DNA from 2 places in the Bradyrhizobium sp. Ken64 genome. Region 2 is predicted to be linked to the other one. Evidence: predicted binding sites of a transcription regulator. Region 2 holds the regulator's gene; the other holds the start of a gene.
The links. The regulator HrcA, encoded in region 2, represses chaperone genes, less so after heat shock. The targets are predictions, from matches to a motif close to GTTAGCACTCNCNNNNNGNGAGTGCTAAC.
Positions count from the first base shown of each region.

Region 1 (7,975 bases), on a different contig from region 2:
GCGTTCAGCGCGTCCTCGACGCGGTCCTTCTTCTCCTTGACCTCGATCTCGGTGGCGCCGCCGACGCGGATCACCGCGACGCCGCCTGCGAGCTTGGCGAGGCGCTCCTGGAGCTTCTCACGGTCGTAATCCGAGGTGGTTTCCTCGATCTGGGCCTTGATCTGGCCGACGCGGGCCTCGATCTCCGGCTTCTTGCCGGCGCCCTTGACGATCGTGGTGTTCTCCTTGTCGATCACCACCTTGCCCGCGCGCCCAAGCATCTTCACCGTGACGTTCTCGAGCTTCATGCCGAGGTCTTCGGAGATCAGCTGGCCGCCGGTGAGGATCGCGAGGTCCTCGAGCATGGCCTTGCGGCGGTCCCCGAAGCCCGGCGCCTTGACGGCGGCGACCTTCAGGCCGCCACGGAGGCGGTTGACGACCAGGGTGGCCAGCGCCTCGCCCTCGACGTCCTCGGCGATGATGACGAGCGGCTTGCCCGACTGCACCACGGCTTCCAGCACCGGCAGCATGGCCTGCAGGCCGGACAGCTTCTTCTCGTGCAGGAGGATGTAGGCGTCCTCGAGCTCGGCGGTCATCTTCTCGGGGTTGGTGACGAAATAGGGTGACAGATAGCCGCGGTCGAACTTCATGCCCTCGACGATGTCCACCTCGGTGTCGAGCGACTTGTTCTCCTCGACGGTGATGACGCCCTCGTTGCCGACCTTCTGCATCGCCTGCGCGATCATCTTGCCGATGGCGGCGTCGCCGTTGGCCGAGATGGTGCCGACCTGGGCGACCTCGGAAGAGGCGGCGACCGGCTTGGCGCGCTTCTCGATGTCCTTGACGACGGCCGCAACCGCGATGTCGATGCCGCGCTTGAGGTCCATCGGGTTCATGCCGGCGGCAACCGACTTGGCGCCTTCGCGTACGATGGACTGGGCCAGCACGGTCGCGGTGGTGGTGCCGTCGCCGGCCAGGTCGTTGGTCTTGGAAGCGACCTCACGCACCATCTGGGCGCCCATGTTCTCGAACTTGTCCTCGAGCTCGATCTCCTTGGCGACGGTGACGCCGTCCTTGGTGATGCGGGGCGCGCCGAACGACTTCTCGATGAGCACGTTGCGGCCCTTCGGGCCGAGCGTCACCTTGACGGCATTGGCGAGAATGTCGACGCCGCGCAGCATGCGATCGCGCGCGTCTCCGGAAAACTTGACGTCTTTGGCAGCCATGGTCTGCAATTCCTCTTCTTTTTTCGTGATGTGTCTTGCTTATTGGGTCGCCTCATTCCGAGGTCCGCGATCGAACCCGGCGGAATGATGCATGCCCGGATCGAGTGACCCGGGCATGCATTCAGCGGCCGTTCAGGCGTCTGGCCTTAGGCCATCACGCCCATAATGTCCGACTCCTTCATGATCAGGAGCTCATCGTTGTCGATCTTGACCTCGGTGCCCGACCACTTGCCAAACAGCACACGGTCGCCGACCTTGAGGTCGATCGGGATCAGCTTGCCGGCCTCGTCGCGGCCACCGGGGCCGACGGCGACGACTTCGCCCTGGGACGGCTTTTCCTTGGCCGTGTCCGGAATGATGATGCCGCCCTTGGTCTTTGACTCGGCGTCGATACGTTTGACCACGACACGGTCATGCAGCGGACGAAATTTGGATTTAGTCATGACGTTTCCCTTTGGAGGCTCGCTTCGGAAGGAGAGGAAATGGGCGGGCGGCGCTTCCGTCCACCCTTCCCGAGGATCGATCGGCGCGCGTTAGCAATCCATCTTTCAGAGTGCTAATGGTGCGTCCGGGAATATGGCTTGGCCGCGATCCTGTCAAGCAAAGGTGGTTAAGCGATTGGTGAGACGGATATAGGATGGTGACATTGGAAACTTGTTCGGGGCGCCGGCGTATTAAAGGACGTCATTGCTCCGGCAGCGGTTTTGCGCTTGGCTGCGTCAGGGGTGCGGCCATGGTTTTGTCCGGGGGAATGCCATGATCAGTTCGGCTCACGCGCGCACGGTCGCCAATCTGGCGGCGGCTTCTTGCCTGGCGCTGCTGCTTGGCGCCTGCGGCGGCGGCATGAGCCTGCCGTCCTTTTCTTCGTCCTCACCGCCCCCCGAGGCCGAGCCCGGCACCGGTCCGGAAATGCCCGCGTCGATCCGCGCCGACGAGATCGTCGGGCGCTGGGGCCTCGCCTCGTTCCAGAACCCGGCCGACCGCGCCCGCACCGAGGCTGCCGCCCGGGCCCAATGCAAAAATCCTTATGTGATCACCGCCGGCTCCTCCGGCGGCGTGATCATGCATCTGGCGGACCAGGCAACACCGCAGGAGCTGCGGCTGAAGGGTTCGCCCAGCGGAAAAAACTATATCGGACCGGCGGGTCCGACGCCCGGCGAGCAGGACCGCGAGATCGTCTCCTTCGACGGCCGCGTCCTCATCACCCGCTTCATCGACAAGGACGCCGCCACCCGCTACGGCAACATGGTCTACGTCCGCTGCGCGCCGAGGGCGTGATCGCGGCGCCGGCCTAGCCACTCGTCATTGCGAGAAGCGAAGCGACGAAGCAATCCAGGCTGCCTCCGCGGATACAGTCTGGATTGCTTCGCTTCGCTCGCAATGACGAAAAAAACGCCGGCTTGCGCCGGCGTTTTGTTTTTTCAGAGTGCCGCGTCCGCTCAGTCGAACAGCGCGTCGATGTCGTCCTGCGAGGCGTGGCCGACGTCGCCGGCGAGCTTCGGGCCGTTGAGAAGCTTGTCGTCATCGCTGCGGGTGTCGACCTGCGGCACGACGTGGGACTTGATCGCGTCGACGCCGCCCCAGATCTCCATCATGGAATTGATGTGCTGCTCGATGAACTTCATCGTGCTCATGACCTTGCTGATGCGCTGGCCGGTCAGGTCCTGGAAGTTGCAGGCTTCGAAGATCGAGATGACGCGTTCCTGGATATCGTCGGCGAGCCGCTTCTGCTGATCGGCCGATTGCACCTTGGCCATCGCGCTGGCCGCCTGGTCGATCGACTCGGCGGCTTCGAGGATCTGCTGGGTTGCCTGTTCGGTGCCGCCGACGACCGCGCCGAGCTCGCCATTGACCTTGGCCATTTCGCCGCCGTCGAAGCTCTTGCCATGCAGTGTCGCGATCTCGCGCTTGGTACGGTCGATGGCGTCGTGGATGAGGTCGAGCTCGACCTTCAGCTTCTCGCACTGCTCGATCTGCGCCCGGTAGGTATCGAGCATGGTGCGGGCTTCGGAGAGCTCGTGGGCCGTGGAGGCGTCGATCGCCGCCATGGCGGCGCTGCCGGACAAGGGCGCGGTGCCCTTCGCCATCTGTGCACGGATCGCACGCAACTCGGCCATGATCTCGCTATGCATCGGTGCAGCCTCCTCAATCATTTCGGGGCTGGGCATCTCGCCGACAATAGCCTCCTCGACACGAAAACGTTTGCGGTGAATAGCCATCAAGAACTCCCCCCACCTCACTCACGCGTCTTTGTAGGCAGAAGCGATTTAACACGAAGTTCACAGCCGGAACTATCGTCCCGGTTGTGCGCGACAGCTTGCAAACGAGCGATTAACCATGCGTGCGCGGCGTTCATCGAAAATAAACGCTGATCGCCAAATTGCACCGCTGCCGACGACGTGGTGAATCGAAACGGCGCTTCCGTTTACCAAACAAAACGGCTTTTGCTCTTTATTGACCACGTCGCGGGTGCGGATCAGCCATCACCTCGCCACGACGCGTGTGATCTAGACGAAACAGTACAGAGTACGTCGATGTTCAAGAAAATGTCTGTTGCGCTGCTTGGCAGCGCTTGCACCTTCATTGCCGGCGCCAACAGCGCCAGCGCCTTCGACAATAGCGTGCCGAACGATCCACCCGCGGTGCTGTACCAGCCGCAGGTGCCGCCTGCGCCGGTTCGCGTCGCCTCCAATTCGAACATGGGCGGCGGCTTCATCGAGTTCATCTTCGGCGACGGACCCGGTCGCGGTCCGGCCTACGCTCCGCAGCAGCCGGTGTATCAGCAGCAGCCAGGTTACTATGACCAGCGTCGCCTGCCGCCGATGGGCGAGCCGCAGATGCAGGGCGCAGGTCTCCAGCAGGAGGCGGTGGATCCGCGGCAGCGTCAGTTCGACCCGAGATTCGAGAAACAACTCGTTGACTATAGCGGCAACGAAAGCGCCGGCACGGTCGTGGTCGATACGCCGAACAAATTCCTCTATCTGGTCGAGGGCAATGGCCGCGCGATGCGCTACGGCATCGGCGTCGGCCGCCCCGGCTTCACCTGGTCCGGCGTGAAGTCGATCACGGCGAAGCGCGAATGGCCGGCGTGGACCCCGCCGGCGGAAATGATCGCGCGCCGTCCTGACCTGCCGAGGCACATGGAAGGCGGCCCGGAAAATCCGCTTGGCGCGCGCGCGATGTATCTGGGCTCCACGCTCTACCGCATCCACGGCTCCAACGAGCCCTGGACCATCGGCACCAACGTCTCCTCAGGCTGCATCCGCATGCGCAACGAGGACGTCATCGACCTCTACGGCCGCGTCAATGTCGGCACCAAGGTCGTGGTGATGTGAGACCTGACGGCATGCTTTGATGCCGGGGAAGTGAACGATCGTGAAGGGATGGCGGACTGGTGCGGCAAGGGCCGAAGCCTAGCTACGCATGGCAACTCAATAGGAGCAATTGCGATGCGTACGATCTTGGCGTTGGGTATCCTTGTCGCCCTGACCGCCTCGGCCAGTGCCGGGACGGCAAATCATAAGCGGCATGTCGCGCCTGCCACACAAAGTTTCACCCCCCATGTCACGCCGCGTGCGGCTGCGGGCTTTGCCTATGTTCCCTACGCGGCCCCGTACTCGTCATCGGGCGGATACAGCGATCCTTACCAAAGCCAGCACTGGGGCGGCTGACCTCAACTACCCTTTGAAACAAGACGGCCGCTCGATGGGCGGCCGTTTCGCTTTGGAGCAAGGATAAGAAGCGTCAGGCGTAATCGCTGCCGCCATCATCTCCGCCGCCGAAGTCGCTGTCGTCGGCGAAGTCGCCATTGTCGTTCTGATCGCTGTAATTCTGGTCGTCGTTCGAAGCGTGGTCGGCGAAGCCCTGCCGGGACGCATCACCACGGTCGCGGTTCGAGCCGATGTCGTCGAGGCCGGCATCGCGCGCGAGCGAGCCGCCGGACTGATCGCTGCCGCTCCAGGGACCTCCACCAGCGCTGCGATCGCCCAGAGCATTGGTGTCGCCGAAGGCCTGCTGATGCGATCCGCCCATCATGCCGCGAATGCTGGAGAGCAGCAGCGAGCCGCCGACGACGCCGGCCGCGGCTGCCGCCGCCGTGCCGAGGAACGAGCCGCCTCCACCGCCGACCGGCGGCGGCGCGCCATAGCCCTGGCCTGGGCCCTGACCGTATGCCTGCCCATAAGGCGGCTGGCCGTAACCGGGCTGGGTCTGCTGCATCGCCTGGCCGCTGTTCCACACCGGCCGCGAATCACGCGGCGGCACGTTCGGAACCGAGCCGCGCGACGGGGCCCCGCCGAACAGCGTGTCGCGCATGGTGTCCAGGAAACCGCCGGACTGCGCCTGCTCGGGCGCCTGCGCCGCCTCCAGCTCCTGGATGCGATTGTGAGCACGCTTCAGCGCCTCGTCCTGCAACAGCACGGTCTGCACCAGCGCATAGATCGCGCCGGGCGCCTTGCGCAGGCCGTCGGAGATCGCGGCGATCGCGTCGGGATCGCGCGGTGCATTTTCCAGTTTCGAAAGCCGGTCGAAAAGCTCGTCGACGAGTTGGCGTTCCTGCGGCGTCATGGTCAGTCTCCCTCGCGCAAAACAAGCGCGAGGCAGATGTAGGGTTCCATTGTGGCCCCAACAGTGCCGGCTGGATTAAATTTCGGTATGCGACAAGCTGCCTCTCGGGCGGCTTTCTCGCAAACTTTCGCCGGTTCACCCCAGCGTGACGCCGCTGTCCGTCAGCAGGCGCGCGAAGGCATCGCCGGCGAGATAGGCGTGCTCGCGTTCGCGGACATCCGTCATCGGGTCCAGCCCGGTGAGGATGTCGTCGACGAAGCCGGGATGGCACATGATGAGGCCGCCATCCGGCAGGCCTTCGAGGAATTGCCGCATCAGCGCGCCGAAATCGGCCGCCTGCGTGAAATCATAGGCGCCGGCGAAACCGGGATTGAAGCGGAGGCCCGCGCTGCCGGCGCGGCGGCGGAATTGCGCGCTGAGGATGTCGAGCACCATGGCTTTCGGTGAGGCCAGCCGCTGCATCAGCGGCAGGTCGCGTCCGCCCTGGCGCACCCACGCTTTTGGCGCGACTTCGGCGACTGCGTCGACAAAGCCGTCGCGCACCTGCGGGTAGAGCTGCACATGCTGATGACCGTCGACGAAGTCAGGCGCGCGTCCGAACGCTTTCGCGAAGGCTGCCAGCTGCGCCTTGACCTCGTTGCGAAAGAACTCGCGGTCGAGCCTTCGCGCAAGACCCGCGCGCAGCAGCTTCGGAAACGGGAGAAACATGTCGCCGTCGAGCGGACGGAAATGCATGGTGAGCGGCCGGAACGGTGCCGACAACGTCACGTGCAATCCGATCGCGCAGCGCGGGCTCGCTTGCGCCGCCGTCTGGAGCGCCTCGATCTCGCTGCGCTCGACCGCAGGTCCCACCATCATCACCGAGGTGGCGTTGAGACGGCCGCGTTCGATCAGGTCGCGGATGGCGCGATTGACACCCGGGCTGATGCCGTAATCGTCGGCGCAGAGCCAGATCCGCCGCGGCGGCGCGGCCGCGCTCATTCGGCCGCCGTCCTCTTCGAGGCGTCCAGGCTTGAAGCGTCCTGGCTTGAAGCATCCTGGGCCTTGTCGGTCTCGAAATGCTTTTCACTGTGCTCGGCGACGAAGTAGATCGGCCGCGCCTTCAGCTCGGACAGGATCTTGCCGATATATTCGCCGACGATGCCGATCATGATGAGCTGCACGCCGCCGATCGTCATCAGGCCGATCACGAGTGAGGGATAGCCGGGCACCTGCTTGCCGGTGGTCAAGACCTCCCACAGGATCGACAGACCGAACAGGAACGCTCCGCCTGCGAGGATCACGCCGAGCAGGCTGGCGAAGCGCAGCGGGGCCACCGAGAACGAGGTGACGCCTTCGATCGAAAGACCAAGCAGACGCGCGGCGCTGAAGGTCGTCACGCCATGGGTGCGCGGCGCGGGCTCGTAATCGACGCGGATCTGGCGGAAGCCGATCCAGCTCGCGAGGCCCTTGAAGAAGCGGTTGCGCTCCGGCAACTGCCTCAGCGCTGCGACCGCGCGCGGCGACAGCAGGCGGAAGTCGCCGGCGTCTTCGGGAATCTTCTGGCGTGCGCCCCAATTGATCAGCGCATAGAAGCCGCGACCGGCAAGCCGCCGCAGGAACGGTTCGTTGTCGCGATGCGCCTTGGCAGTATAGACGACGTCGTAGCCGTCCTCGATCCAGTGCCGCACCAGTCGCTCGACCAGCGACGGCGGATGCTGGCCGTCGCCGTCCATGAACAGCACCGCGCCGAGCTTGGCATGGTCGAGGCCGGCCATCAGCGCGGCCTCCTTGCCGAAATTACGCGACAGCGACACCACCTGGACGTCGATCGCGTCGGCCGGCAGTGAGCGGGCGATCGACAGCGTCGCGTCCGCGCTGCCGTCGTCGACATAGACGATCTCGCAAGCCAAGCGATAGCGCTGCCGCAAGGTCTTTGCGAGATCGCAGATGCGCTGGTGCAAGGCGGCGAGACCGGCCGCTTCGTTGTAGAGCGGGACGACAATCGACAGTCCCTTCGCGGCGGCGCTTGCCGCGGTGGTCGTCATGCCGGAAACGTCAGAGCCCAGCGTCATCGATCAAGGTTCCAGAGGCGATCAGGTTTTCTTGCAAGGTCATCTCAACAGCATATGGTAGCTGCCGTTTGCTGTCGCTACGCTGAACGGAATTGCTCAACAAACTTTGGGCTCACTGCCGCAGGAACGCCTCGAGCCTGGCGAACAGCG
Region 1 is NZ_JBVVPA010000001.1:255,606-263,580, reverse strand. Features, by position in the region: gene groL (chaperonin GroEL) at 1-1,205, opposite strand, end outside; gene AC0L2F_RS01320 (co-chaperone GroES) at 1,352-1,648, opposite strand; gene AC0L2F_RS01315 (hypothetical protein) at 1,962-2,483, shown strand; gene AC0L2F_RS01310 (protein phosphatase CheZ) at 2,645-3,424, opposite strand; gene AC0L2F_RS01305 (L,D-transpeptidase) at 3,740-4,540, shown strand; gene AC0L2F_RS01300 (DUF2076 domain-containing protein) at 4,950-5,771, opposite strand; gene AC0L2F_RS01295 (ChbG/HpnK family deacetylase) at 5,907-6,752, opposite strand; gene AC0L2F_RS01290 (glycosyltransferase family 2 protein) at 6,749-7,825, opposite strand; gene hisG (ATP phosphoribosyltransferase) at 7,938-7,975, opposite strand, start outside.
Region 1: the regulator HrcA is predicted to act here: its motif matches at 1,738-1,766, upstream of AC0L2F_RS01320 (co-chaperone GroES).

Region 2 (7,975 bases):
CAAAAGCTTCCTCGAGCGTGATTTCCATGTTGTAGCGCAGGTCGGCGCCGCGCTCGCGGCCGCCGCGGCCGCCGCGCTGTCCGGCCATGCCGAACAAATCTTCGAAAATGTCGGAAAAGGAAGAGGCGAAGCCCGCGCCGAAACCGGCGCCGCCACCGCCGCCCTGCTCGAAGGCGGCATGGCCGTAACGGTCATAGGCGGCGCGCTTGTCCTTGTCTTTCAGGACCTCGTAGGCCTCGTTGATTTCCTTGAACTTGACTTCGCTGGTGTCGTCCCCGGGATTGCGGTCGGGGTGAAACTTCATCGCCAGCTTGCGGAACGACGATTTCAGGACGGAATCGTCGGCATCGCGTTCGACTTCGAGGGTTTCGTAGTAGCAGCGCTTGGTGGACGTGGACATGATGAGCTCGGTCTATCCGATCGCGATTCAAGTCGGAGCGAAGCAACGTCGCCATGCAGCGATATAGGCACCCTTCCGCCTCGCGGCAGAGGATTGCACGGCAGTGTTCAGAATAACGGCTGGGAATTGATCGATCGTAACGGGGCCGGCTTTAACAGAGCCGATTTTAACAGAGCGTTGCCCCATCGAGCCCGACACGATGGCCTCCCCCGCGAGGGAGGAGGCCGTTGGCGCGTGTGGGGTCCAAGCCGTCCGCATCATCACCCTCGCAGGGTTCAGGCGGACTTCTTGTTGTTCTTGTCGTCGTCGACTTCGGTAAATTCCGCGTCGACGACGTCGTCCTTGGCCGCATCCTTCTTGGCGTCGGCCTCGGCCTGCTGCTTGTACATGGCCTCGCCGAGCTTCATCGACGCCTGGGCCAGCGTTTGGGTCTTGGCCTTGATCGCTTCGGCATCGTCGCCCTTCAGCGCTTCCTTGAGGTCGCTGACGGCATCCTCGATGGCGCGGCGCTCGGTCTCTGCGACCTTCGAACCGTGCTCGGCCAGTGCCTTCTCGGTCGAATGCACCAGTCCGTCCGCGTCGTTCTTGGCGGTCACGGCCTCGCGGCGCTTCTTGTCCGCCTCGGCATTGGCCTCGGCGTCCTTGACCATCTTCTCGATGTCGGCTTCCGACAGACCGCCGGAGGCCTGGATGCGGATCTGCTGCTCCTTGGACGTGGCCTTGTCCTTGGCCGAGACGTTGACGATGCCGTTGGCGTCGATGTCGAAGGTCACCTCGATCTGCGGCATGCCGCGCGGAGCCGGGGGAATGCCCATCAGGTCGAACTGGCCGAGCATCTTGTTGTCGGCCGCCATTTCACGCTCGCCCTGGAAGACGCGGATGGTCACCGCGTTCTGGCTGTCCTCGGCGGTCGAGAACACCTGGCTCTTCTTGGTCGGGATCGTGGTGTTGCGGTCGATGATGCGGGTGAACACGCCGCCCAGCGTCTCGATGCCCAGCGACAGCGGGGTCACGTCGAGCAGCAGCACGTCCTTGACGTCGCCCTGAAGCACGCCGGCCTGGATCGCGGCGCCGATCGCCACGACTTCGTCCGGGTTGACGCCCTTGTGCGGCTCCTTGCCGAACAGCTGCTTCACGACTTCCTGGACCTTCGGCATGCGCGACATGCCGCCGACCAGCACCACTTCGCCGATCTCGGCGGCGGTGAGGCCGGCATCCTTCAGCGCCTTGCGGCAGGGCTCGACGGTCTTCTGAACGAGGTCATCGACCAGCGCCTCGAACTTGGCGCGGGTGAGCTTCATCGTCAGATGCTTCGGGCCGGTCTGGTCCGCGGTGATGAAGGGCAGGTTGATCTCGGTCTGCGTCGTCGACGACAGCTCGATCTTGGCCTTTTCAGCGGCTTCCTTCAGGCGCTGCAACGCGAGCTTGTCGTTGCGCAGGTTGATGCCCTGCTCCTTCTGGAATTCGTCGGCGAGATAGCCGACCAGGCGCATGTCGAAGTCTTCGCCGCCGAGGAAGGTGTCGCCGTTGGTCGACTTCACCTCGAACACGCCGTCGCCGATTTCGAGAATCGAGATATCGAACGTGCCGCCGCCGAGATCGTACACGGCGATCGTGCCGGCCTTGGTCTTGTCGAGGCCATAAGCGAGCGCGGCCGCGGTCGGCTCGTTGATGATGCGCAGCACTTCAAGGCCCGCGATCTTGCCGGCGTCCTTGGTCGCCTGGCGCTGGGCGTCGTTGAAGTAGGCGGGCACGGTGATGACGGCCTGGTCGACCTTCTGGCCCAGATGGGCTTCCGCGGTCTCCTTCATCTTCTGCAAGATGAACGCCGAGACCTGCGAGGGCGAGTAGGTCTGGCCGTCGGCCTCGACCCAGGCGTCGCCGTTGGAAGCCTTCACGATCTTGTACGGAACGAGCTTCTTGTCCTTCTCGACCATCGGGTCGTCGTAGCGGCGGCCGATCAGGCGCTTCACTGCGAAGAACGTGCGCTCGGGATTGGTGACGGCCTGGCGCTTGGCCGGTTGGCCGACGAGGCGCTCACCGTCGTCCGTCACGGCGACGATCGAAGGCGTCGTGCGCATGCCTTCGGAATTCTCGATGACTTTGGCGTTCTTGCCATCCATTACGGCGACGCACGAATTCGTGGTGCCGAGGTCGATCCCGATGACCTTTCCCATGGTCCTGTATCCTTGTTTTTGCGGCAGGCTGGCTGGGCCCAGAAGGCACCCGAACCGAAACCCCCTAAGATCAAACATTCGCGATATTGCGATGGTTGGGGGTCATATAGGAGGGGGGGAGGTGCCCGCAAGGACCGAACGCAAGTTTCGGCCGTGAAAACATTGGGTTTTGGAAGAACATATCCGGGCTGCACCGCCCTTGCGGGTGAGGAATTATTAACAGGTCCCGCGATCGGCCGGCATCCGCTACCGCATTCCGCCCCGCCCTGTTGCGGCGAGTCCAAACCCGCTAAAAGGCGGGCAGCCGGCCGGGCTCGTCATCGGGCTGCCTTGCGCGACAAAGCGGCCGGCTGGCCACCATCGAACGGCCTCAATGTGAACCAATCAGAGTGCCCATGAAGCTGATCCGCCCCCTCGCCGCGCTCGCCCTCCTCGTCGCCTCTGCGCTTCCGGCTCTGGCTGCCGACGCCGTTTTCCCACCCGGCTTGCGCCTCGGCATGGTGCCATTGGTCGGCCTCAGCACGGCCAAGACCTTTCCCGGCTTCGAGAGCGAGGACGGCAACGTCAAGGTGCTGATCACAGAGCTGCCGCCGGCGGCCTATGGCGAGGTCGTGAGCGCCTTCAACTCCAATCCGGCCGGCACCAACGGCGTCAAGCAGGACAAGATCGAGACGCCCGGGGGTCTTGCCTATTTCACCACGGAGAGTGGCAAGGCCGGCGATACCCCGGTGCGGCGCTATTCGATGATCGTGCCGGGCGCCGGCTTCTCCGGCTATGTCGCGGTGCAGATTCCGGAGAATGCGATCAAGATCTACACCGACGAGGCGGTGCGGCAGATGTTCGCGAGCGTCGTCACCCGCAAGCAGGTCCCGGCCGACGAGCAGATCGCGCTGATGCCTTTCAAGATCACCGATCTTGCCGACTTCAAGGACGTTCGCACGCTGGCGCCGGGCTCGAGCATCATCCTGGCCGACGGCGACGAGAGCTCCGGCTATGAATCGAAGCCGTTCATCATCCTCGGCGTGATCGGCGCCACTCCGCAAGCCGCCGACGACCGCGCCCGCTTCGCCCAGGAGGCTGCACTCCAGATTCCCGGCGTGCGGGAGTCGCGCGTCACCATGTCCGAGCCGATCCGCATCAGCGGCCAACAGGGTTTCGAGACCCGGATCGACGGCATCAGCGGCAAGGACAAGACGCCGGTGACCGTGGTGCAGTGGATCCGCTTCAGCAGCGGCGCCTCGCTGCGCATCATCGCCAGCGCCCCGCGCGAGCAATGGCCGGCCGCCTTCCCCCGCTTCCGCGCGGTCCGCGACGGCATCCAGCCGAAGGGCTAGCCCGACATCCTTCGCCGGGACGACGCTGATATCCGGTCAGCAGCCCAACGACTCACCAAAGTCGGCCGCATTTTCGGGCTTCTGTTCGTATACGAACGGAACTAGGCTCCCCTTCCGTTGAGTTCATCCTGGAGGGAGGCGAATGATGCTGGATCGGCGACAAATCTTGGCGGCGCTCGGGACGAGCGCTCTCGTGGCGCTCGCGCCAACCGCAATTCTGGCAGCGGCATCGATCAAGCCGGACGATGCATCCGCGCTGCTCGTGATCGACGTGCAGAACTGCTTCCTGCCCGGCGGCAGTCTTGCCGTGAAGGAAGGCGAGCAGGTGGTGCCCGTCATCAACAAGATCTCGAAAGCGTTTTCGAACGTGGTGATGACGCAGGACTGGCACACGCAAGGCCATGTTTCCTTTGCGTCAGTCCACGCCGGCAAGAAGCCGTTCGAGACCGTCGATCTTCCCTACGGCAAGCAGGTGCTGTGGCCCGACCATTGCGTGCAGGGCACCGACGGCGCCGCGCTCTCGAAGGACCTTGCGATCCCGCACGCCGAGCTCATCATCCGCAAGGGTTTTCACAAGGACGTCGACAGCTATTCGGCCTTTCTCGAAGCCGACGGCAAGACCTCGACCGGCCTTGCCGGCTATCTGAAGGCGCGCAAGATCAAGCGCGTCTTCGTCGCGGGGCTGGCGACGGATTTCTGCGTCGCCTGGACCGCGCTGGACGCGCGCAAGGCGGGCTTCGAGGTCTATGTGGTGGAAGACGCGTGCCGCGGCATCGACAATCAGGGTTCGCTCGCAAAAGCCTGGGCCGACATGGCCAAGGCTGGCGTGAAGCGGATCCAGTCTGCGGATATCGCGGCGAGCGCGTAAGAGGCGCGATCGAACTGCAAGACCCTCGTCCTGAGGAGCGCGCTTCTTCGCGCGCGTCTCGAAGGGTGAAGGCCCTGTTGCTGCTGCTCGGCCGCATGGTTCGAGACGGCGCTGACGCGCCTTCTCGCCATGAGGATCAGTTGCCCGCGCCGTTCGGCTCGTTGCTGTTGGCAGCGGGCGCGGCCTTGGCGCCGCCCTTGGCGACACCGACCAAGGCGGGACGCAGCACGCGCTCGCCGATGGTGTAGCCGGCCTGCATGACCTGCACGACGGTGCCCGCGGGTACCGATGCATCGGGCACCTCGAACATCGCCTGCTGGAAGTTCGGGTCGAACTTCTGGCCCAGAGGATCGAACTTCTTCACGCCGTGTTTTTCCAGCGCGCTGAGCAGCGAGCGCTCGGTCAACTCGACGCCCTCGATCAGCGAGGCGAGGCCTGCATCGGCCGTCGCACGGGCTTCGGCCGGAACGGCATCGAGCGCGCGCTGGAGGTTGTCGGCGATGTCGAGCACGTCGCGGGCAAAGCCCGTGACGCCGTAGAGCTTGGCGTCAGCGACCTCCTTGGCGGTGCGCTTGCGCAAATTCTCCATCTCGGCCAGCGTCCGCAGCATGCGGTCGCGCGCCTCAGCGACTTCCTTCTGCAAAAGCTCGACCGAGCCGGGCTCGGGATCGTCGGGCATGATGTAGGGTTTTGACACCACGGGCTCGCCGGCCGCAGCACTCGTGTCTTCGGGTTGCCGGTCTCGATCGGTCATCGGCTCTCTTTTCGCATTCGTCTCAGGGGGTTTCTGGCCCGGATATCGTGCTTCGGGCGCCGAAAATCAAGCGCCCGTGATCGGGGGAGACGCCGGTCAGCCCCCCAGGAGCCGGCTGACGATGCGGGCAGCGTAGTCCACGGTCGGGATCACGCGGGCATAATTCAGCCGCGTCGGCCCGATCACGCCCAAAACGCCGACGATATGGCCGGCGGCATCCCGATAGGGCGAGATGATGGTGGACGAGCCCGACAGCGAAAACAGCTTGTTCTCACTGCCGATGAAGATCCGCACGCCTTCCGCGGTTTCGGCGCGGCCGAGCAGGTCGATCACGCCGCGCTTGGTCTCGAGATCGTCGAACAGCAGGCGAACGCGCTCGAGATCCTCCAGCGCATGCAAATCCTCGAGCAGATTGGCGTGACCGCGGACGATGAGCTGCCGGTCCTCGTTCTCGCCGCCCGACCAGCTGGCGATGCCGGCCGAGATCACCTTGTGGGTCAGCTGATCGAGCTCGGTGCGCGCCTCTCCGAGCGCGGTCTCGAGCTCCAGCCGGGCCTCGGCCAGGGTCCGGCCCCGGATCCGCGCATTGAGGAAGTTGCCGGCTTCGGTCAACGCCGAGGATGGAACCCCCGGCGGCAGCGTCAACACGCGGTTTTCGACCTGCCCGTCCTCGCCGACCAGGATCACCAATGCCTTTTCCGGTTCCAACCGGACGAATTCGATATGTTTCAGCCGCGCATTGGATTTCGGCGTCAGCACGACGGCGGCTGCGCGGGTCAGGCCGGAGAGCCGCGTCAATGCCTCCTCGAGGGCGGCCTCGACCGATTGCGCGTGGCCGACGGAGGTCAACTGGCTCTGGATCGCCTGCCGTTCACCGTCATTGAGGTCGCCGACCTGCATCAGGGCATCGACGAAGAAGCGCAGGCCGAGTTCCGTCGGCAACCGGCCGGCGGAAGTGTGCGGGGCATAGATCAGGCCGAGCTGTTCCAGGTCGGCCATGACGTTGCGGACCGAGGCGGGCGACAGCGGCATGGCGATCAAGCGCGAAATATTGCGCGAGCCCACCGGCTCCCCGGTCGCCAGATAGCTTTCGACGATTTGACGAAAGATGTCGCGGGAACGCTCGTTGAGCTGGGCAAGGCCCGCGCGCGGCGCGATCAGATGGATCGGATCGTGATGGGCCACAGACCGTAACTCCTCTAAGATACAGGTAATTTGTCTATCCCGGACGCTTCTGACAAGCGTGGCGTTGGCGGATTGAAAATCGCAGGTGAAGAAGGCCTCGATCTTCCCCCTTGCCGCCCACCCTCACCCCCCCTACAAGCACCGCCAACAGCCCTTTTCCGAGAGTTTTGGAGGATTTCCCATGCGGCCAAGCCGCCGTGCGCCCGACGAACTGCGCCCCGTGACGCTGGAGCGCGGCGTGGTCAAATATGCGGAAGGTTCGTGCCTGGTGAAATTCGGCGACACTCACGTGCTGGTCACCGCCACGCTGGAAGACCGCCTGCCGCCATGGCTGAAGGGCCAGGGCCGCGGCTGGGTCACCGCCGAATACGGCATGCTGCCGCGCGCGACCTCGGAACGCACCCGCCGCGAGGCCTCCGCCGGAAAGCAGAGCGGCCGCACCGTCGAAATTCAGCGCCTGATCGGCCGCTCGCTGCGCACCATCATCAATCTCGAAGCGCTTGGCGAACGCCAGATCACGGTCGACTGCGACGTGCTCCAGGCCGACGGCGGCACCCGCACGGCCTCGATCACCGGTGCCTGGGTCGCGCTCGCCGATTGCGTCAGCTGGATGAAGGCGCGCAACATGGTGAAGGCCAATGTGTTGCGCGACAACGTCGCCGCGATCTCCTGCGGCATCTACAAGGGCACGCCCGTGCTCGACCTCGACTATGCCGAGGACTCCGAAGCCGATACCGACGCCAATTTCGTCATGACGGGCGATGGCCGCATCATCGAAGTCCAGGGCACCGCGGAACGCGAGCCGTTCACGGAAGCCGAGTTCCTGGCGTTGATGGCGCTGGCACGCAAGGGCGTCGCGCGTCTCGTGGACTTGCAGAAACTGGCGGTAGCGTAGTCAATAGCCCGATGCATCGCCGAATCACCGGAAAGCTGGTCATCGCGACCCATAATCCCGGCAAGCTCGCCGAGATGAAGGAGCTGCTCGCGCCTTACGGCATCGATGCGGTCTCGGCCGGCGAGCTAGGTCTTGCCGAACCGGAAGAGACCGGAAACGATTTCCGCAGCAACGCCGCGATCAAGGCGATCGCGGCAGCGCAGGCGACGAAGCTGCCGTCCTTCGCCGATGATTCCGGCATCGTGGTCGACGCGCTCGACGGCGCGCCCGGCATCTATTCGGCGCGCTGGGCCGGTCCGAACAAGGATTTTGCCGCGGCGATGGCGCAGATCGAGCGCCTGTTGCAGGAGCGCGGCGCGACC
Region 2 is NZ_JBVVPA010000007.1:199,183-207,157, reverse strand. Features, by position in the region: gene dnaJ (molecular chaperone DnaJ) at 1-400, opposite strand, end outside; gene dnaK (molecular chaperone DnaK) at 676-2,577, opposite strand; gene AC0L2F_RS15115 (hypothetical protein) at 2,973-3,911, shown strand; gene pncA (bifunctional nicotinamidase/pyrazinamidase) at 4,057-4,779, shown strand; gene grpE (nucleotide exchange factor GrpE) at 4,916-5,533, opposite strand; gene hrcA (heat-inducible transcriptional repressor HrcA) at 5,630-6,718, opposite strand; gene rph (ribonuclease PH) at 6,900-7,613, shown strand; gene rdgB (RdgB/HAM1 family non-canonical purine NTP pyrophosphatase) at 7,625-7,975, shown strand, end outside.